One region of the Thauera sp. AutoDN2 genome, then DNA from elsewhere that is predicted to be linked to it. Evidence: predicted binding sites of a transcription regulator. Region 1 holds the regulator's gene; the other holds the start of a gene.
The links. The regulator sigma-54, encoded in region 1, starts transcription at its own class of promoters, with help from an activator protein. The targets are predictions, from matches to a motif close to TGGCACGCTTNCTGCTNA.
Positions count from the first base shown of each region.

Region 2: a site for sigma-54 is predicted at 5,477-5,494, ahead of glnA (type I glutamate--ammonia ligase). Genes of this name have one in related genera too.

Region 1 covers NZ_JBNCAR010000004.1:172,142-183,183, forward strand. The annotation lists gene ilvA (threonine ammonia-lyase, biosynthetic) at 1-661, opposite strand, end outside; gene hprK (HPr(Ser) kinase/phosphatase) at 858-1,823, opposite strand; gene ptsN (PTS IIA-like nitrogen regulatory protein PtsN) at 1,792-2,277, opposite strand; gene hpf (ribosome hibernation-promoting factor, HPF/YfiA family) at 2,418-2,741, opposite strand; gene ACPT9U_RS04395 (RNA polymerase factor sigma-54) at 2,759-4,216, opposite strand; gene lptB (LPS export ABC transporter ATP-binding protein) at 4,238-4,960, opposite strand; gene recX (recombination regulator RecX) at 4,947-5,396, opposite strand; gene recA (recombinase RecA) at 5,411-6,445, opposite strand; gene ACPT9U_RS04415 (CinA family protein) at 6,599-7,096, opposite strand; gene ACPT9U_RS04420 (phosphatidylglycerophosphatase A family protein) at 7,101-7,583, opposite strand; gene thiL (thiamine-phosphate kinase) at 7,622-8,581, opposite strand; gene ubiT (ubiquinone anaerobic biosynthesis accessory factor UbiT) at 8,740-9,273, opposite strand; gene ACPT9U_RS04435 (U32 family peptidase) at 9,308-10,219, opposite strand; gene ubiU (ubiquinone anaerobic biosynthesis protein UbiU) at 10,252-11,042, opposite strand, start outside.
Region 2 covers NZ_JBNCAR010000027.1:10,435-21,476, reverse strand. The annotation lists gene gluQRS (tRNA glutamyl-Q(34) synthetase GluQRS) at 1-42, shown strand, start outside; gene ACPT9U_RS13540 (CoA-binding protein) at 52-477, shown strand; gene clsB (cardiolipin synthase ClsB) at 511-1,665, opposite strand; gene ACPT9U_RS13530 (endonuclease/exonuclease/phosphatase family protein) at 1,665-2,414, opposite strand; gene nadA (quinolinate synthase NadA) at 2,440-3,540, opposite strand; gene ACPT9U_RS13520 (rhodanese-like domain-containing protein) at 3,653-4,105, opposite strand; gene ACPT9U_RS13515 (cation diffusion facilitator family transporter) at 4,166-5,365, shown strand; gene glnA (type I glutamate--ammonia ligase) at 5,593-7,002, shown strand; gene ACPT9U_RS13505 (DUF4124 domain-containing protein) at 7,140-7,634, shown strand; gene glnL (nitrogen regulation protein NR(II)) at 7,689-8,756, shown strand; gene ntrC (nitrogen regulation protein NR(I)) at 8,823-10,241, shown strand; gene ACPT9U_RS13490 (biotin--[acetyl-CoA-carboxylase] ligase) at 10,427-11,042, shown strand, end outside.

The DNA.
Region 1 (11,042 bases):
GTTGGCCGGCAGCAAGCGAGACTGCCATCGCGTTCGCGTCTACGGTTTCGACCCCGATGATCCGGGTTTCCGGGCGCAGGCGCTTGATGTAGGCCGCGACCCCCGCGATCAGCCCGCCCCCGCCGATTGCACAGAAGACCGCATGGATCGGCTGGGAGTGCGCGCGCAGGATCTCCATGCCGATGGTGCCTTGGCCTGCGATCACGTCGGGGTCGTCGAAGGGATGGACGAAAGTGAGCCGCTCGGACTTCTCGAGTTCCTTCGCGTGTGCGTAGGCGTCGGAATAGGATTCACCGGCCAGAACGACCTCGCCGCCGCGTGCCCGGACCGCGTCCACCTTGATCTGTGGTGTCGTGCTGGGCATCACGATCACGGCGCGTACACCGAGCCGGGCGGCAGAGAGTGCCACGCCTTGCGCGTGGTTGCCGGCCGAAGCGCAGATCACGCCACGTTTCAGCGCCTGCGGCGAGAGGTTCGCCATCTTGTTGTAGGCGCCGCGGATCTTGAAGCTGAATACCGGCTGCATGTCCTCACGCTTGAGGAAAATGCGGTTGTGCGCGCGCGCGGACAGATTGCTCGCGAGCTCAAGCGGCGTTTCGACGGCGACGTCGTACACCCGTGCGTTGAGGATGCGTTCGAGGTAATCGTTGGGGGTGTTCATGGCGGTGCCGGTGCGCTGCTGCAAAGCGGCCGAGCGTAACAGTCGCGTGCCGCCGGCGGCAAGTGCATGCTGGGCAAGCGTTCGGGGCAGGGGTATGCCCAAGCGTTTGCGCGTATGGACGCGCGAGGAGTTGGCGACTAACGGTGATGGCGACCGTGAAGGCGAGCCGGACCGTTGGCCTGTGCCACGCAGCCGCTCATGGATATCCGCCCCCGGCGCTCCGGATGTCGTCCTCACTCGCTCGGAGCGCGCGCGACTGGCGCTCGATGAACTCCTGCGTGGAGTCGATGCCGCGCAGGCGCAGGATGGTGGAGCGAACCGCAGCTTCGAGCAGCACGGCGAGGTTGCGCCCGGCGGCCACCGGGAGCACGACGCGGGCGATCTTCACGCCGAGAATGTCCTGGGTCTCCTGCTGTAGCGGAAGACGGCTCGGATCTCCCGGACCGGGCTGGCGGCGGTCGAGGTGGCAAATCAGGCGCAGGCGCATCTTGCGGCGGCAGGCGGTCTCGCCGAAGATCGTGCGGATGTCGAGGAGCCCCAGACCACGTACCTCGATGAAATCCTGCAGCATCTCGGGGCTTCGCCCCTCGAGTACAGTGGGCGCGATGCGCGAGAATTCGACCACGTCGTCCGCGACGAGGCCGTGGCCGCGTGAGATGAGCTCCAGGCCGAGCTCGGATTTGCCGGCCCCCGAGTCGCCGGTGATCAGCACGCCGAGCCCCAACACATCCATGAACACGCCATGGAGCGAGACCTTCTCGGCGAGCTCGCGCGAGAGATAGAGGCGGAGCTGGTCGATCACGCCCGCCGAAGGGTGGCGCGCGGTGAACAGCGCTACGTCGTGGGCCTCGCAGATGCCGTGCAGGATGTTGGGCACCTCGCAGCCGTCGGCGACGATGATGGCTGGCGGGTGCGCCGACAGGATCTCGTTGAGATGGTGAGCGACCTTCTCGTTGGAGTGGCGTTGCGCCCAGGCCAGTTCGGCGCTGCCGAGCACCTGCAGTCGGGTGGGGTGGATCAGATTGAGGTGGCCGACCAGATCAGCCGGCCAGATGCGCTCTTCGCCCACGCTGAGGCGGGCCTCGAGCGGCCCGCTGACGTGGATCAGGCTGAGACTGTCGCGATGGGTCTCATACAGCCGCGTCAGGCTGGTCTGCCGCATGGGCGCCCCAGTTCATGAACATCTGGTGGATGTGTGCCGCATCCGGCGCATTCAGCAGCGCTTCGCGGAATGCGCGATCGCTGAACATCTGCGCAAGTTCGGAGAGCAACTGCAGGTGTGTCTCGTTGGCCTGTTCGGGCACGAGCAGTACGAACAGCATGCTGACCGGGCGGCCGTCCGGCGCATCGAACTGGACTGGTGTGGCCAGGCGCAGGAAGGCGCCCGCTGCATCCTTGAGGCCCTTGATGCGGCCGTGCGGGATCGCGATGCCTTGCCCGAGGCCGGTGGAGCCCAGGCGTTCGCGGGTGAACAGGCTGTCGAAAACGGTGCTGCGACCGATGCCCTGGTTGTTCTCGAAAAGCAGGCCGGCCTGCTCGAAGACGCGCTTCTTGCTGCTGGCGTCGAGGTCGACCACCACATTGGAAAGTGGCAGGAGTTGGGATATCAGGCTCATTCGCAGGTGTGCAAACACGACGCCCCGGTCTTCCAGGTCGCCGGGGCGACTGTCGTTCCGGGGCGGGCGCCGCAGGCGTCGTCAAAACGCGCGCATTATAACCACAACCGCGCCCCGGTCATGGGGCTGTAACGAAAGGCTCAGTCCTCGGGGGTCTGGTGCTTCAGCGACTCGTGGTTGTGCTCGGCCATCTTCTGCTTGTATTTCTGCACCTGGCGGTCGAGCTTGTCGGTCATCGAGTCGATGGCGGCGTACAGGTCGGCATCGTCGCTTTCAACGAAGATGTCCTTGCCGCGCACGTGCAGGGTCACTTCGGCCTTCTGCTTGAGCTTCTCGACGGAGAGGATTACCGCAACGCTGGTGACGTTGTCGAAGTGGCGGATGACGCGATCGAGCTTGGAGGTGACGTAGTCGCGGATGGCCGGGGTAACTTCGACATGATGCCCGGTGATGTTGAGATTCATGGTGACTCCTGTGGTTGTCAGATGGATTTGCGCATGCTGACCGGCGGGATATTGAGGGATTCGCGATACTTGGCGATGGTGCGCCGTGCGACCACGATACCCTGCTGGCCTAGAATCTCGGCAATCTTGGCGTCGGACAGCGGCTTCTTGCTGTCTTCGGCTTCCACCAACTGGCGAATCAGCGCGCGAATCGCCGTGGAAGAGGCCGCCCCACCGGTGTCGGTGGCGACATGACTGCCGAAGAAATACTTGAGCTCGAACACGCCGCGCGGTGTCGCCATGTACTTTTGCGTGGTCACGCGCGAAATGGTCGACTCGTGCAGTTCAAGCTGGTCGGCGATCTCCCGCAGCGTGAGCGGGCGCATGGCCACAGGGCCATGATCGAAGAACTGCCGCTGCTGGTCAACGATGGCCTGGGAAACGCGGAGGATGGTGTCGAAGCGTTGCTGCACGTTGCGGATCAGCCAGCGTGCCTCCTGCAACTGGCCGCCCAGTCCGCCGCCCTGGCCGCGGTTCTGCTGCAGCAGGCTGGCGTACAGGCGGTTGATGCGCAGGCGCGGCATGGCGTCCTGGTTGAGACTGACCGACCAGCGCCCGCGCACCTTGCGTACGACCACGTCGGGCAGCACATAGCGTGTCTCGCTGGTGGAATAGCGCGAGCCGGGGTGCGGGTCGAGGCTGCAGATCAGTGCGTGCGCCGCGCGCAGCGATTCGTCGTCCGAGCCAGTGAGCTTCTTCAGTTTGGCGAAGTTGCGTTCGGCGAGCAGTTCCAGGTGCTTGGTGGCGACCTCGAGGGCGAGTGCTCGCGTCGCGCAGTCGGGCAGTGTGCGCAACTGCAGCGCGAGACATTCCTGCGGCGAGCGCGCGCCGATGCCCGCTGGTTCGAGGTTCTGCACATGGTGCAGGGCAATGCTCAGGTCTTCGAGTTCGATGCCCGATTCGGGCGGCAGCAGTTCGAGTAGTTCCTCAAGCGGCTGGTGCAGATAGCCGTCATCGTCCAGCGCCTCGACGATGAATCGCACCAGCGCGCGGTCGTGATCCGACAGCGGCGACAGGGCGATCTGCTGATCGAGGTGGTCGCGCAGCGAGATGCCGGCGGCCTGAAACTCTTGATAATCGACGTCCTCATCGTCCTCGCTGCGGCTGGAGGCCCCGGTGCCCACGCTGGACCAGTCGATGCCTTCATCCTCGCTGCTGCCCTCTCCGCCTTCATGCTGCAGGGCCTCGCTGCCGGACTCGGCGGGGCCTTCGCCCTGCGGCGCTTCCTGGTGGGATTGTTCGCTGGGCGTGCTTGCGGCGGCGGGCAGGAACTCGCCTTCGCCCTCCTCGCGCTCGAGCATCGGGTTGTCCAGCAGGAAGCGCTCGATCTCCTGATTCAGCTCGATCGTCGATAGCTGCAGCAGCTTGATCGACTGCTGCAGTTGCGGCGTCAGTGTGAGGTGCTGCGAGAGCTTGAGCTGGAGACTGGGCTTCATGGCGTGAGGAGGGGCGCGCAGTCAGAGCCGGAAGTGCTCGCCAAGGTAGACCTGGCGCACCTGCTCGTTCTCGATGATCTCGGTCGGTGCGCCACTGGCGAGCACACGGCCTTCGCTGATGATGTAGGCGCGATCGCAGATACCGAGCGTCTCGCGTACGTTGTGGTCGGTGATCAGCACGCCGATGCCGCGCTCCTTCAGGAAGCGGATGATCTTCTGGATGTCGATGACCGCGATCGGGTCCACGCCGGCGAAGGGTTCGTCGAGCAGGATCAGGCGCGGATCGGTGGCCAGCGCACGGGCGATCTCGCAGCGGCGGCGCTCGCCGCCCGACAGCGAGATCGCGGTGCTGTCGCGCAGGTGGTGGATGCCGAGTTCGATCAGCAGCTCTTCGAGCCGCTCGCTGACATTGCGCTTGTCCAGCCCCTGCAACTCGAGCACCGCCTGGATGTTCTCGGCCACGGTGAGTTTGCGGAAGACGCTCATCTCCTGCGGCAGGTAGGAAAGGCCCAGGCGTGCGCGGGCGTGGATCGGCAGATGGGTCAGATCCTTCCCGTCCAGGGTGATCTGCCCGCCGTCTGCGCGCACGAGGCCGACGATCATGTAGAAGCAGGTGGTCTTGCCTGCGCCGTTGGGTCCGAGCAGGCCGACCACCTCGCCCGAGCCGACCTCGAAGCCAACGTCGTGCACCACGGTGCGCGCCTTGTAGCGCTTTTGCAGTCCTGCGACCTTAAGCAGACTCATCGTGGGGCTCTTTCAGCAGCTTGCGGATCAGTTCGGGTGCAAAACCCCGGGTTTGCAGGAAGCGCGCCTGGCGGGCCCATTCACGGGTCTCGGTGGGCGGCGTGGAAAATCGGCCGCGCAGCACGCTGCGAGCACGGTCGAGCTCCGATTCTACGCACTCCGTCGCGAGCGCAGCGTCGATCAGATCACGGTCGATTCCGCGCAGAGTGAGCTCCCTGCGCAGCCGTGTCTCGCCGAAGCGGGCCGACTTGCTGCGCACGAAGGCTTCGGCATAGCGGCTGTCGGACTGCAGGCCGAGTTCGCCCATGCGCGCGATCACGGCCTGGATCTCGTCGTGCTCGCCATGCGAGGCGAGCTTGCGCGCCAACTCGGCACGCGAGTGGTCGCGGCGGGCGAGGTGGCGAAGCGCGCGCTCGCGCAGGCTCGGCTCGCCCATGTGCGCGGCTCCGCTCAGGCCTCGGCAGGGGCGGAAGCCGGGCTGGCAGGCGCCATCTCGGGCAGGCCGACCGCAGCGCGGACCTTGTTCTCGATCTCGCGTGCGAGCGCGGGATTGTTGCGCAGGAACTCCCGCGAGTTGTCCTTGCCCTGGCCGATCTTGTCGCCGTTGTATGCGTACCAGGCGCCGGACTTGTCGACGATCTTGCGCTCCACGCCGAGGTCGATGATCTCGCCCTCGCGTGAGATGCCCTCGCCGTAGAGGATGTCGAAGTGCGCTTCCTTGAATGGTGGCGAGACCTTGTTCTTGACCACCTTGACGCGTGTCTCGGACCCGACCACTTCGTCGCCCTTCTTGATCGTGCCGGTGCGGCGGATGTCCATGCGCACCGAGGCATAGAACTTGAGCGCGTTGCCGCCGGTGGTCGTCTCCGGGCTGCCGAACATCACACCGATCTTCATGCGGATCTGGTTGATGAAGATGACCAGGGTATTGGTGCGCTTGATGTTTGCGGTGAGTTTGCGCAGCGCTTGCGACATCAGGCGGGCCTGCAGGCCGGGGAGTTGGTCGCCCATCTCTCCTTCGATCTCGGCCTTGGGCGTGAGCGCGGCGACCGAGTCGACCACCACGATGTCCACGCCGCCCGAGCGCACCAGCATGTCGGCGATCTCCAGCGCCTGCTCGCCGGTGTCGGGCTGCGAGATCAGCAGATCTTCGATGTTGACGCCGAGCTTCTCGGCGTAGCCGACGTCGAGCGCGTGCTCGGCGTCGATGAAGGCTGCAGTGCCCCCGAGCTTCTGCATCTCGGCGATGACCTGCAGCGTGAGCGTGGTTTTGCCGGAAGATTCGGGGCCGTAGATTTCGACCACCCGACCGCGCGGCAGGCCGCCGAGGCCGAGTGCGATGTCGAGCCCGAGGGACCCGGTGGAGACGGTCTGGATATCGCGCTCGACGTTGCCGTCGCCCATGCGCATGATCGAGCCCTTGCCGAACTGCTTCTCGATCTGCGAGAGCGCTGCGGCGAGAGCCTTGGCCTTGTTGTCGTCCATTGGAGTGCGTCCTGTCTGGTTGAGCGAATTATGGCACAAAGATTGCAGGCCTGCGGTCTGCCGTGCCGCCGCCATCAGTGTAAGGCCTGTATGGGAGTACAGTAAATACGTGAAGCCCTGGACGGCTGCAAGCAGTTGGAGGCAGGCCGTGATTCAATCGGCGGGCGAGGCGAGCTCAACGATACCCTGCAGGGCGCGCAGAACGGTTTGCCGACGCACGGCGTAGCGGTCGCCCGCGAAACGCAGGGTGAGCGCGCGCGCCGGCACGTCGCGCGTGGCCCACGCCAGGCACACCAGGCCGACGGGCTTGTCGTGGGTGCCGCCGCTCGGTCCGGCGATGCCGGAGACCGCCACCGCGATGTCTGCCAGGCTGCGTTCGAGTGCGCCGGCCACCATCTCGAGCGCCGTGGCCTCGCTTACGGCGCCGTGTGCGGTGAGGGTGGCGGGGGACACGCCCAGCATGTCGATCTTGGCAGCGTTGGAATAGGTCACGAAGCCGCGGTCGAACCAGGCGGAGCTGCCGCTGATGGCCGTGACGGCTTCGGCGATCCAGCCCCCAGTGCAGGACTCGGCCGTGGCCATGCACCACCCGCGCCCCGCAAGTGCCGCACCGGCTGCACGCGCCAGCGTATCGAGCTCGCTGTCGTTCATGGGCTCAGGCGCCGAAGAGGGCGACCAGCGCGGCCACCGCGAGCAGTGTGTACCCTGCGGCGAAGAGGTCGTCGAGCATGACCCCGAAGCCGCCTTTGAAGCTGTGGTCCGCCCAGCGCACCGGCGGCGGCTTGAGAATGTCGAAGGCGCGGAACAGTCCGACGGCCACCGCCTGCCATGCGAGGGTGCCGGGGACGAACATCAGCACCAGCCAGGTGGCCACCATCTCATCCCACACGATGCCGCCATGGTCCGGTACGCCCAGGGCCTTGCCGGTGCGTTCGGCTGCGAGCACGCCTGCGACGAAGAAGCTCGCGAGCAGCGCGAGGAAGACGAACTCGGACACCGGTGTGCGGAGGAGCGGGTAGAGAAGCCAGGCGAGCAGTGTGCCGGCCGTCCCCGGGGCCCAGGGCGACAGGCCGGAGCCGAAGCCCAGGGAGATGAAGTGGGCTGGGTGGCTCATCATCAGGCGGAGGGTGGGGCGCATCGGGGCGGATTCTCTCGGGTCGGGTGTGGGCAGGAGGGTCAGCGGAAGTGATCGTAGCCGCTGCGCGTCAGGTGCACCAGCGTGCCATCGTGTTCGCGCAGCTTCAGGGTTCCGGCTTCGGGATTCAGCGTGCCGATGCGGTGCAGCGGCAAGTGGAGCGCCTGCGACAGCGCCTCGACCTGGCCGCGTCGTTCGGGCGGGGCGCTGAAGAGCAGCTCGTAATCGTCGCCGCCGGCGAGCAGGCAGCGGTGCCAGGTCGCCTCGGGGGTCGCGGTGGCGCGCAGCGCCGCGGTGGGAAGCGCCTCGGCTTCGAGGATGGCGCCGACCTGCGAGCCGTCCAGGATGTGGCCGAGGTCGCCGAGCAGCCCGTCTGAAACATCCAGCATTGCGGAGGCGATCCCGCGCAGCGCTTTTCCGAGCCCCACGCGCGGCTGCGGACGCTGCAGCGCCTGCAGGCAGCGTGTGCGTGCGGCCCCGGCCAGGGTCGCTTCGCCCCGCAGGGCGGCCAGGCCGAGTGCGGCCAGGCCGGGCTGGCCAGACACCCAGAGTTCGTCGCCAGCTTGCGCGCCGGTGCGGGTGATGGCTGATCCGGGCGGGACCTCGCCGGCGATGGTAACCGACAGCGTGAGCGGCCCGCGGGTGGTGTCGCCACCGGCGAGGTCAACGCCGAAGCGCTCCGCACACGCGAAGAAGCCCTCGGCGAAGGCCGCGATCCAGTCTTCGTCCGGCGCCGGCAGCGCGAGCGCGAGGAACGCCCAGCGCGGCTCTGCGCCCATGGCGGCGAGGTCGGACACATTGACCGCCAGGGCCTTCCAGCCCAGGTCGCAGGCGTCGGTGTCGGCGAAGAAGTGCGTGCCGGCGACCAGCATGTCGGTCGAGACGGCGAGCTGCATGCCTGCGCGGGGCTGCAGCAGGGCGGCGTCGTCGCCGACGGCGAGCACGGTGTGGCGGGGCGTGCGGGTGAAGTGGCGTCGGATCAGGTCGAATTCGGAGGGCATCGTGATGCGGGCCGGCGTGCGCGCGGAACGCCGGGGGGCGGGGCGGACGCCTACTTTAACGCAGTCGCTGTATGTGCGAAGCCCCCGGCGCATCGGTATGCGGCGGAGGCTTCGGGGTGGGTGCCCGGCGGCTACGGCCGCCGGGCGGATGCGTGGACTCAGCGTCGTCCGGTGAGCTTCGCCTTCAGCGCGTCCCAGTCGACTGCGTCCAGAGTGTTCTTGACCAGCAGGCCGAGGTCGGTGTCGCCCTCCATGCGCAGGCGGCGGCTGAAGAACAGGGTGTCCGGGTCTTCCTCGCGTAGCGCCAGCGCCATGAAGTCGCGGGTGGTCGCGGAGATGATCAGCGCCGGCTTGGTGCCGGGCGTGGGCGTGACGCGGCGGAAACCTCTCTCGTCCAGCGTGAAATCGAGCGTGAGGCCGGCGTCGAGCACCCGCATCTGCAGGTGGTGTCCGGTGAGCGGCGCCAGCGTCTCGCGCGGCAGAATGCGACCGAGCGCGAGGTTCAGGGCCAGCGTCAGCACGTGGGTGGGCGGTTGCTGGGGCAGGCGCGACACCAGCTTCGCGAGCGTGGCGGGCACCTTGAAGTCCGGGACGCGGAAGTTCTCCAGGCGCTCACCGATGCGCTGGCGGAGGCTGCCGGGCAGGAGCTCGGCGGGCAGGGGCGGGCGGGGAAGCGAGGGCAGGGCGGGCATGTTCGGGCTCCGTTGCAGGGCTAGGCAGGCTGAGTCAGGCGGCGACGTATTGTTCCACCCCGGCGCGGCCATGCCAGAACCCGTTGCAGGGCTCCTCGACCATCCATTCGCGGCTTGCGGCGAGTGCGTCGGCGGGTGCGCGCTTACCGTCGACCACAGCGCGAAAGATTTCGACAATGCTGCGCGTGTTCGCGCCCTGCGGGCTGATGCGCAGCACTTCGGCGTTCTGCCCCACTGCGGGCAGGTCGCCGAGCAGGTTGTGCACCCGCGCCGATTGCGTCTGCACGCCGTTCAGGGTCAGGAAGGATTCGCCTTCGCGTGTGCGCAGGGTGATGCCGTCCATGATCGACAGGCAGCGGAACTCGCAGGTGTCCTTCTGCAGGTTGAAGTGGCGTGCGGTGAAGCAGCGCGCCGAGTGCGCCAGCGGCAGGCGGCCATAGGCGAAGACTTCGGTCTCGACCGGCGCAGCGAGCGCTGCGCGCACTTCGGCGAGGGCTGCGCCTGACATTTCGGGGGCGACCGCCCAGCGTGTGGCGCCGGAGTCGATCATCAGTTGCAGCGTGCCGGGGTTGAAGATGTTCAGCGTGGGGCCGGCGATCCAGTTTCGCACGCCGGCTTCGACGAGCAGGCGCACCGCGCCCATGTCGTTGGCTTCGACGCGGAAGCCGGGGTCGCCTTCGGCGCTCTGGCGCACGATGCGGCGCAGCACCTTGAGGTCGGACTCGGACTCGATCAGACCCTGGGTGCTCATCACCACTTCCTTGCCAGCAGCGGAAAGCACCTTGCCGACTTCAATCCAGTCCTCCAGGCGCAGTTCATGGCGGCGCGAGCACACGGTCTCGCCGAGATAGACGCTGTCGACCGGCGCTTCGGCCATGTCGGCGTAGAAATCGAGCACGCTCTGGTGCGGCCAGTAGTAGAGCAGGGGGCCGAGGGCGAGTTTCATGAGGGGTGTTCTCGTTGGGGTAGGGGCGGGGCTCACTTCCACGGGCGGTAGTAGGCGCCCAGGGTGTGGCTCTGGCCTTCGGAGACCTTGTTGAGTTCGGCCATCCAGGCGGGCAGAACGCTGAAGTTCTCCGCGCCTCCGGTCTTGAGCTTGTCGAGCGCGGCGCGCCATACCTTGGTCACCTGGGCGACATAGGCAGGGCTGCGCTGGCGGCCCTCGATCTTGATCGCGCGGATGCCGATGCGGGCAAGTTCGGGCAACAGCTCGAGGGTGTTCAGGCTCGTCGGCTCTTCAAGTGCGTAGTAGGTCTCGTCATTGACCTCGAAGCGGCCCTTGCACAGCGTCGGGTAGCCTGCGCGCTCACCTTCGGCGAAGCGGTCGATCAGGATGCCGTTGAGGCGCGTTTCCATCCCGCGCGGGGTGTCTTCCCAGCGCACGTGCTTGCCCGGCGAGCAGGCGCCATTGCAGTTCGGGGACTCGCCCGTGGCATAGGCCGATAGCGCGCAGCGGCCCTCGACCATCACGCACAGTCCGCCGAAACCGAAGATCTCGATCTCGACCGGGGTGTTGGCGACCACGCTCTCGACCTGGGCCATCGACAGCACGCGCGGCAGCACTGCGCGCTGGATGCCGAAGCGCTCGTGGTAGTAATTGATCGCCTCGTAGCTGGTGGCCGAGCCTTGTACCGACAGGTGCAGGCGCACGTGCGGGTGGGTCTTGGCCGCATAGGCCATCAGCCCGGGGTCGGCGAGAATCAGTGCGTCGAGTCCGAACTCGGCTGCGCGGTCCACTGCCTGGGTCCAGCTCGACCAGTTGCTGGTTT
Region 2 (11,042 bases), on a different contig from region 1:
GTCCCGCGCCGCCGCCAGGCGGTCGCAGCCGGCTTTTCATGAGGTAACCCAATGCACCCGAACGACATCAGCGCGCAACCGGAAGCGATCCGCAAGCTGCTGCAGGGTAGCCGCACAATCGCGATCGTCGGAATCTCGGCCAAGCACGATCGCCCCAGTCACGAAGTCGCGCACTACCTGCAGAAGGCCGGCTACAAGATCATTCCGGTAAATCCTGCATATGCGGAAGTACTCGGCGAGAAGTGCTATCCGAGCCTGCGCGACGTGCCGGTGAAGATCGACGTCGTGGACGTATTTCGCAAGCCCTCGGACGTGCTGCCGGTGGTCGACGAGGCCATCGCGGTGGGCGCAGGCTGCGTATGGATGCAGCTCGGCGTGATCGCCCCCGAAGCGGCACAGAGGGCGGCCGAAGCGGGACTCCAGGTCGTCGTCGATCTATGCACCAAAATAGAGCACGCGCGCCTGATCGGACGCTGAGTGAAGCGGGTGGCGCCCATCCGCGTGCAGGATTCAGTGGAGGCCCCCGTAGCCCGCCACACCGATGGCCATGCGCACGAGCTGGTAGGCCAGCCAGCTGAGACCGCGGCGGAACAGGGGCAGACGCTGCCAGTCCGAGGCGCGCAGTTCGCGGGCGCCGGAACAGATTGCCCGCTCCAGGCTTGCCCGCAGCTCGCACGCGAAGCGCGCATCGTCGATCACCACGTTCGCCTCCCGTGCGAGCAGCAGGCTGAAGGCATCGATGTTGCTCGACCCCACCGTCGACCAGGTGCGATCGACCACCGCAACCTTGGCGTGCAGGTAGCTGCGGTGGTATTCGAACAGGCGGATGCCACGCGCGAGCAAGGCCGGGTACAAGGCACGCGTGGCATAACCCTGCAGCGGATGGTCCGACAACCCCTGCAGCAGCAGGGTCACCTGCACGCCGCGCGCAGCCGCCTCCGTGAGCGCCTGGCGGAAGCGCCGCCCCGGAAAGAAATAGGCATTGGCGATGAGGATTTCCTCACGCGCCTTGGCGATCGCATCTAGGTAGGCATCCTCGATCGCGTGGCGATGGCGGAGGTTGTCACGCACCACGAAAGCAGCGCGAATGCCCCCGACCCGTTCGGTCTGCGGCGGCGCGAGCAGCGGCTGGGAGTCACGTCGACGGAAGCTCGCCCAGGCCACCAGCCGCCACAAGCGCTGCGCTGAAGCCACGATCGGCTCGAGCAGGGGTCCTTCGACATGCACTGCATAGTCGTAGCGCGGGTGCGAAAGCGCACCCGCATCGAAGTCGTCCACCACATTGATGCCACCGACGAAGGCCTCGCGCCCATCGATGGTGACGATCTTCCGATGCATACGGCGCAGGCGATGACGGCGCAGCGACAGCGGCCTGAGCTCACGGCGGTAGATCAGCACCTGCACCCCCGCGCTGCGCAGGCGCGGAAGGAGGCGGGCAACGAAGCTGCGGCCACCAAAGCCATCGATCATCACCCGCACCGCCACACCACGACCGGCGGCACGCGCCAGCGCGTCGGCGATGCGCTGCCCGGTGCCATCGTCCTCGAAGATATAGCTCTGCAGGAAGATCTCGCGTTCGGCCCGGTCGATCGCTGCCTCCACCGCAGGAAAATACTGCTCGCCGTTCTCCAGCAGCGCGACGGCGTTGCCGGCGAGAAACTGCATCAGACGATCGGCTCCAGATCGGCGGTCAGTGCGGCGTGATCGGAGATCTGTGCCCACGGTGCGCCGTAATGCACTTGTGCCTGCCGCACCCGGAAACCACGCACATAAATGCGATCGAGGCGGAAGAAGGGCAATGCGCTCGGGAAACTGCGCGCCGGCCGCCCGCGCCCGCCACCGAAGGCCTCCGCCAGGCCGAGTCGCCGCCCGAGCAACTCGTCCGCGTGATTGCGCCAGTCATTGAAGTCGCCTGCGATGATCAGCGGCGTGTCGCCCGGCGCAAGCTGCTCCATGCGCTCAGCCAGCGCCGCCATCTGTCGCCGCCGGCTGCCCGCCATCAGGCCCAGATGCACGCACACGCAATGCACCGGCCCGCCAAACTCGGGCAACTGGACCTCGCAGTGCAGCAGCCCGCGGCGTTCGAAGCGGTGGTCGGAGACGTCCTGATTGGCGGAGCTCAGGATCAGGTGCCGGCTCAGGATCGCATTGCCATGGTGGCCATGGTCGTAGACGGCGTTACCACCATAGGCCGTCTGGTGCCAGGCCTCCTGTGCAAGAAACTCGTGCTGTGGCTCGAGTGGCCAGTCCGGATGGCGTGCCGGGTGCCCCAGATGCAGGCCCTGCACCTCCTGCAGGAACACAAGATCGGCGTCCAGGCTGCGCAGGCGGTCACGCAGCTCATGCACCACCATGCGGCGGTTGAACTGCGAGAAGCCCTTGTGGATGTTGTAGCTGCAGATCCTGAGCGTCATCGCAGCCGGACCCCGTGGCTATGGATCAGGAAACCGCAAGCATGCGGTCGAGCGCAATCCGGGCGAGTTCGGCCTCGTGCTCGGGCACCTTGATCTGATTGACCACCTTGCCCTCGGCGAGGTTTTCCAGCGTCCACGCCAGATGCTGCGGGTCTATACGCTGCATGGTCGAGCACATGCACACGTTGGGCGCCATGAACTCGACGAGCTTGCCCTGCGGTTTCATCTCGTCCGCGAGGCGGCTGACAAGGTTGAGCTCGGTGCCCACCAGCCACTCGGTGTCATGCGGCGCGTTGGTGATGGTGTTGAGGATGAACTCGGTGGAGCCGACGTAATCGGATTTCTGGCACACCTCGAGCATGCTCTCCGGGTGTGAGATCACGAAGCCGTGCGGGTGCTTCTCGCGCCAGCGGTCGATGTGTACCGGCTGGAACATCTGGTGCACCGAGCAGTGCCCCTTCCACAGCAGGATCTTCGCCTTGCGGATCTGCTCTGGGGTGAGCCCGCCGTACTCGAGGTCGGGGTCCCACACCACCATCTCGTCGAGCGGAATGCCCTTCTTGAAACCGGTCCAGCGCCCGAGGTGCTGGTCGGGGAAGAACAGCACCTTCTCGCGCTTGGCGAACGCCCAGTCGAGGATGGTCGGTGCGTTGGTCGAGGTGCACACGATGCCGCCGTGCTCACCGCAGAAGGCCTTGAGGTCGGCCGCGGAGTTGATGTAGGTGACCGGAGTGATCAGCTCATCGGGCTTGTCGAGCACCTCGGCCAGTTCGCGCCAGCAGCGCTCGACCTTGGCCAGACTTGCCATGTCGGCCATCGAACAGCCGGCGGCGAGATCGGGAAGGATGGCGATCTGGCTGGGCTTGGACAGGATGTCGGCGACCTCGGCCATGAAGTGCACACCGCAGAACACGATGAACTCGGCGTCCGTCTGCGACGCGAGGCGCGCAAGCTTGAGCGAGTCGCCGGTAAGGTCGGCGTGCTGGTATACATCGGCACGCTGGTAGTGATGGCAGAGCAGCACCGCGCGATCTCCGAGGCGCGCGCGCGCGGCGCGGATCCGCGCCTGCGCCTCGTCGTCGGCGAGCACGTTGAAGCGGTCGAAGCTGATGGTGGAGACTTGCATGTTCTGGTATCCGGATCCGGTCGGGACAATCCCGGGGTTACGGGCGTCGGACCCTGCACGCGGCGGCGGGTTCGGCCGGGCCGCGCGGGGCCGGGTAAGGAGTTGTTGCAGCTCAGCCCTGATACCAGGGCAGGCCGGCATGGCGCCAGCCACCAGTGCGGTTGCGCTGGTTGTTGGCGTCCTTGTCGCCCTCGAAGCCTTCGAGGACGTTGTAGCAGTTGGCATAGCCCGCCGAGGTGGCGAGGCGCGCAGCCGAATCCGAGCGCACGCCGGAGCGGCAGATGAACAGCACCAGCGCCTCGGGATCGACCTGATGCTTGAGCTGGGCCAGGAAGTTGGGATTTTCCTGCATCGAGGGATAGGACTTCCACTCGATCTCCACCGCACCCGGCACCCGGCCGACCCAATCGAGTTCGGCGCGCGTGCGCACATCCACCAGCTTCGCGCCGGGGGCGAGCTGCATCACCTGCCAGGTTTCAGCGGGCGTCAGCGCGCCCGGGTACGCCAGCCCCAGGTTTTCCGCACGTGCGTGCGCAAGGGACAACAAGTCCGACAGGGTTCCCATGCGAACATCCGTCTAAAATGTAGGTCGGCCGAAGTATAGCGCGTCCGCCGCGCCACCCCCATGCACCCCTCACACGCCCCCCAAAGACCCTCCGGCACCGCCACAGCCCGCGAACTCCAGCATGATGACGGCGCGCGCGGAAAAGGCATCCAGCGCACCACCCTGGTCGCCATCATCACCAACGCGGCCCTGGCCGTGGGGCAGGTCATCATCGGCCTGTTCGCCAATGCCTTCAGCCTGGTGGCAGACGCGGCGCACACGCTGTCCGACCTGGTCACCGACCTGCTCGTGCTGGTGGCAGGGCGCAAGGGCGCCGACCCCGCCGACACGGACCATCCCTACGGCCACGGTCGCATCGAGACCGCGACCACCCTCGTGCTGGGCGCGGTGCTCGCGGGGGTGGGCATCGGCTTCCTGTGGAGTTCGGGCGTGCGCCTGCAGCACATGGACGCATTGCCGGAGCTGCATCCGGCTGCACTGATCATGGCGCTGATCACCCTGTTCGCCAAAGAGGGGCTGTTCCGATTCACGCTCTCGGCCGCACGCCGCCTGCGCGCGCCCGTACTCGAGGCCAACGCCTGGCACGCGCGCTCGGACGCTGCCTCCTCACTGGTGGTGGCGGCGGGCATCGGCGGCAGCCTGGCGGGCTACCCCTTTCTGGAGCCGCTCGCGGCGGCAGTGGTCGGTTTCCTGATCCTGCACATGGGGCTGAAGCTGGCCTGGAAGGCGGTCGGCGAGCTGATCGACACGGGACTCCCCGAGGAGGAACTCCAGCGTCTGCGCAAGACGATCGAGGACACGCCGGGCGTCATCGGGCTGCACGACATGCGCACCCGGCGCATGGCCGACCGCGTGCTTTGCGATGCCCATGTGCAGGTCGATCCACGCATCACGGTATCCGAGGGGCACCGCATCTCCGACGCGGTTTACATGCGCGTTCGCACTGCACACCCCGAGGTGCGTGACGTGCTGGTTCACATCGACCCGGAAGACGACGGCGACCTGCAGGTCGTGCCGCCGGGCCCACTACCCGAACGTGCAGAGATCGTCGCCAGCATGCGCACACTGCTCGGCGCGGACTTGCCCCCGCCCTCGCGCGTGCAGATCCACTACCTCGGCCAGCGCGTCGAGGTTGAACTCTTCCTGTCTTCGGCCCCCGCCGGCCTGGAACTCGACGCACTGCAACAGCGCATCGCACACTGGCTCAGGGCCTACCCCCGCTTTCGGAGCATCCGGGTATTCCACACCCTTGCACCATGACGGTGCATGCCAACCCCGCACCGCACCACCTGGGTGCAGAATCAGGCGGACTCAGGCACCGCTTTCGGGCATAGCCCCTTATGGCACAATGATTCGCGCATCTGCGAAACTTGGCACGCTTACTGCTTAGTGCCTTGCACAGACATCCGGTGCAACGACCTCGACCTCTTGCGGCCGCTGCTCCACCCGCTCAACACCCGCATCGCCTCATCTCACCAGGAGTGAAAATGAACGCCCAAGACGTCATGAAGCTGATCCAGGAAAACGAAGTGCGCTTCGTGGACCTGCGCTTTACCGATACCCGTGGCAAGGAGCAGCACGTCGGCCTGCCCGTGTCCGCTTTCGAAGAAGAGCACTTCGAGCACGGCCATCCCTTCGACGGCTCGTCGATCGCCGGCTGGAAGGGCATTCAGGCCTCCGACATGGTGCTGATGCCGGAGCCCTCCTCCGCTTACATCGACCCCTTCTTCGACGAGACCACCCTGGTCATCACCTGCGACGTCATCGAGCCGTCCGACGGCAAAGGCTACGATCGCGACCCGCGCTCGATCGCCAAGCGCGCCGAGGCCTACCTGAAGAGCACGGGCATCGGCGACACCGCTTTCTTCGGCCCGGAACCCGAGTTCTTCATCTTCGACTCGGTCGAGTGGTCGGTGGACATGTCGGGCGTGTACAGCAAGATCATCTCGGAAGAGGCCGCCTGGTCCACCGCCGACAAGTTCGAAGGCGGCAACACCGGCCACCGTCCGCGCGTCAAGGGCGGCTACTTCCCGGTCCCGCCGGTCGACAGCCTGAACGATGTGCGCGCCGCCATGTGCCTGGCGCTCGAGGCCTGCGGCGTGCCGGTCGAGGTGCATCACCACGAGGTGGCCAACGCCGGCCAGTGCGAGATCGGCACCAAGTTCAGCACGCTGACCAAGCGCGCCGACTGGACCCAGGTACTCAAGTACATCGTGCACAACGTCGCCCACCAGTACGGCAAGACCGCCACCTTCATGCCCAAGCCCATCGTTGGCGACAACGGCTCCGGCATGCACGTGCACCAGTCGATCTGGAAGGACGGCCAGAACCTGTTCGCAGGTAACGGCTACGCCGGCCTGTCCGAGATGGCCCTGTATTACATCGGCGGCATCATCAAGCACGCCCGTGCGCTCAACGCCATCACCAACCCGGGCACCAACTCGTACAAGCGCCTGGTGCCGCACTATGAGGCCCCGACCAAGCTGGCCTACTCGGCACGCAACCGCTCGGCCTCGATCCGCATCCCCTACACTGCCAACCCGAAGGGGCGCCGCATCGAAGCGCGCTTCCCGGATCCCCTGGCCAACCCCTACCTGTGCTTCGCTGCGCTGATGATGGCGGGCCTGGACGGCATCCAGAACAAGATCCACCCGGGCGACCCGGCCGACAAGAACCTGTACGACCTGCCGCCGGAAGAGGATGCGCTGATCCCGACCGTGTGCACCAGCCTCGAGCAGGCGCTGGAGTATCTCGACAAGGATCGCGAATTCCTGACCCGTGGCGGCGTGTTCTCCAACGACTTCATCGACGCCTACATCGCACTCAAGCAGGAAGAGGTCGACCGCATGCGCATCACCACTCACCCGGTGGAATTCGACATGTACTACAGCCTGTAATCCAGGGATTACTGCGCAATCAGGAAAGGACGGGCATTGCCCGTCCTTTTTTTCTGGAGTCTAATCAGGCTTCATTCCGCAAGGACAAGGGAGCACGATCGTGCATTCGCCACGGAAGCGGCCCCCAGGACACGTGCATGCATCCATCGAAACTCCTTCCCCTGATCCTGCTTGCCGGCCTCGCCCCGTCTGCATGGGCCGACATCTACAAGTGCACCGACCCCGACGGACGAGTGACCTACACCAACGACCGCTCGCTCGGACGCGGCTGTGTACGCCTCGAGTCAGACCAGGCGGTGTCGACCATCCCCGCGCCCCCGCGCAGCCCGGCAGCGAGCACGCCAAAGGGCACGCCTGCGGCGGCGACACCCGGAAGTTTTCCGCGCGTAAGCCCCGACGATCAGCGCAACCGTGACGACGCACGCCGCAAGGTTCTCGAGGGCGAGCTCGAGCACGAGGAAAAGTCCCTCGCCGAAGCCGAGCAGGCGCTCGCCGAACAGGAGTCAATCCGAACGGGCGACGAGCGCAACTACCAAAAGGTGCTCGATCGCCTGCAGCCCTTCAAGGACAAGGTCGAGCTCCACAAACGCAACATCGAGGCCCTGCGCCGGGAGATCTCGGGTCTGCGATGATCCACATCTGGCGCGTATCTTGCTTCTGATTGAAAGAATCCCTCGGACGCGCCCATGCCAACCCCTCCCAGCCACACCGCCGCAGCCCCATTTGCCGGACTCGAGTTGCTGTCCTCTGCCGTCATCCTGGTGGATGGGCAGTTGGCGATCCGCTATATCAATCCGGGCGCAGAAAATCTCTTCGCCATCAGCCAGCGCAAGCTGCTCGGCCAGCCTCTCGAGCGTCTGCTCGGGAAGCCCGCAGGGCTGAGCGCGGCACTCGAGAACGCACTGCGCACGAACTGGAGCTACACCGGGCAGGACCTCACGGTAACCTGCAGGGAAGCCAGCCCGATCCGCCTGGACTGCACGGTCACACCCATCGAGGCGGCGGGCGCACGTTTGCTGCTGGAGTTCCGCCCCATCGACGCACAGCTGAGGGTCGCACGGGAAGAACAGCTGCTCCAGCAGCAGCAGGCCAACCGAGAGCTGATCCGCAACCTCGCGCACGAGATCAAGAACCCGCTGGGCGGCATCCGCGGCTCGGCACAGTTGCTGCAGCACGAGCTTGACGACCCGCAGCTGCGCGAGTTCACCGACGTCATCATCGCCGAAGCGGACCGCCTGCAGGACCTGATGAACCGGCTGCTGAGCTCACACTGCATGATGCGGCCGGCGGCGCTCAACATTCATGACGTGCTCGAGCGGGTGCGCAGGTTGATCCTCGCGGAGTTTCCCGCCCTCGACATCCGCCGCGACTACGACCTCAGCCTGCCCGAGCTCACCGCCGACCGCGAACAGCTCATCCAGGCCGTGCTGAACATCGTGCGCAACGCAGCCCAGGCGCTCGGTGGCAGTGGCGAGATCAGGTTGCGCACCCGGGTTGCACGCCAGGTGACACTCGCCAAGCGCCGGTACCGGCTGGCACTGGAATTGCAAGTGATCGACAACGGCCCCGGCATCCCCGCGGAGATCCGCGACCGGATCTTCTATCCGCTGGTCTCCGGGCGCGAGGGCGGTAGCGGGCTAGGGCTGTCGCTCGCGCAAAGTTTCATCGAGCAACATCAGGGCATGATCGAGGTCGACAGCCGCCCCGGGCGCACCTGCTTCACGATCCTGCTGCCGATTACCGAGCGCGCCTGAGCGCCTTCGTGCCCCGCCCCCGCGGGAGACCGAAGCGCCGGCACGCACCAAAAAGGTGCATAGACCATGAACACCGTCTGGATCATCGACGACGACCGCTCCATCCGCTGGGTGCTGGAAAAGGCACTCGGCAGGGAGGGCATCGACCACGCCAGTTTCAGCTCCGCAGGCGACGCACTCGCAGAACTCGAGCGTACCCCGCAAGCCCCAGCCGCACTGCTGTCCGACATCCGCATGCCGGGCGAAACAGGGCTGGACCTGCTGCGCAAGGTCAAGGAGCACCACCCTCACCTGCCGGTCATCATCATGACGGCCTATTCGGACCTGGACAGCGCGGTGGCGGCCTTCCAGGGCGGCGCCTTCGAGTACCTGCCCAAGCCCTTCGACGTAGACCAGGCGGTAGCACTGGTGCGCCGTGCGCTCGAGCAGACTGCGCACCAGCATGGTGCGAGCGAGGAAACCTCCCTCGCGCCCGAAATCCTCGGCCAGGCGCCGGCGATGCAGGAGGTGTTCCGCGCGATCGGCCGCCTCGCCCACTCCCACGCCACAGTGCTGATCAACGGTGAGTCCGGGTCGGGAAAGGAGCTCGTGGCCCGCGCACTGCACCGCCACAGCCCGCGCCGTGACGCCCCCTTCATCGCCATCAACACCGCGGCCATCCCGCGCGACCTGCTTGAATCCGAGCTTTTCGGCCATGAGCGTGGCGCCTTCACCGGGGCCGCGACCCAGCGCCGCGGACGCTTCGAGCAAGCCGATGGCGGAACCCTGTTCCTGGATGAGATCGGCGATATGCCGGCCGAGCTGCAGACACGGCTGCTGCGCGTGCTCTCCGACGGCCACTTCTACCGCGTCGGCGGCCAGCAGCCAATCCGCGCAAACGTTCGCGTGATTGCCGCCACCCATCAGGACCTGGAAGAACGCGTGCGCCAAGGCCTGTTCCGCGAGGATCTTTTCCACCGCCTCAACGTCATCCGCCTGCGCCTGCCGCCGCTCCGCGAACGGCGCGAGGACATCCCGCTACTGGTACGCCACTTCCTGCAGAAGAGTGCGCAAGATCTCGGCGTGGAACGCAAGCGTATCTCCGACGCCGCGCTCGATTACCTTCAGGGCCAACCCTTCCCGGGCAACGTACGCCAGCTGGAAAACCTGTGCCACTGGCTGACGGTGATGGCGCCAGCCCAGATCGTCGAGGTCGCCGATCTGCCGCCCGAGATGCGCGACCAGCCTGGACGCGAAGCGCCCACGAGCTGGATCGAAGGGCTGTCCTCCGAGGCCGACCGCCTGATCGCGACCCACCCCGGCGAAGTATTCGACCGCCTCACGCGTGACTTTGAGCGAGCCCTGATCCGGCGCGCGCTTGCAGCCACAGGCGGAAGGCGCATCGAGGCGGCACAACTGCTCGGCATCGGTCGCAACACCATCAGCCGCAAGATCCACGAGCTTGGCATGGACGAAGACGCGCCCGGCAACCACACCGAGAGCTGAGCCCCACGTGGGGCTGCGCCCTGCTCGTCCGCGCGGCCCTGATCGCGGATAATGCGTCTTTTCCTCCCGCATTCGACGAGCCCGTGCCACCTCAAGTTCCACCGCCAGCAGCTTCCCCCCCATGTGCACACCCCCAGCCCGCGGTCGGAGCCGATGCGGTCGCCGCGGTGCAGGCGAGGCTGGGCATGCTCGCAGGCGACTTCTCCATCATTTGGGTGGACGAGTGCGCTTCCACCAATGGCACGCTCACCGCGGCCCCGCCCGCCGACGATGGCCGGGTGCATGTGCTCGTCGCGAACCGGCAGACCGCGGGTCGAGGTCGGCGCGGGCGGGCGTGGCTGTCATGGCCAGGTTCCAGTCTGACGTTTTCGGTGCTATGGCGCTTCATGCCCGGCGCACCGGCCCCCGCCGGACTTTCTTTGGTGGCGGGCCTCGCACTGGCGCGCGCGCTCGAGGGGCTCGGTGCCCAGGGCATCCAGCTCAAATGGCCCAACGACGTGCTCGTACACGGCGAGAAGCTCGCAGGCATTCTCGTCGAACTGCTGCCCGCGCGCGGTCGCCCACCGGCAGCGGTGATCGGCATCGGGCTCAACCTGCACCTACCCACCGGCATCTCGGTCCCGGGGCAAAGCGGCGTAACCGATCTCTCACGCACCCTCGAGCATGAGCTGCCCGCGGCGACGATCGTTCTGGCCGCAATCCTGACCGAGCTCCACGGGCTGTTCAGGATCTATGCCAGCGCAGGCTTTCCGGCGCTGCGCGGCGCCTGGCAACAGCGCCATGCCTTCACCGACCTGCCTG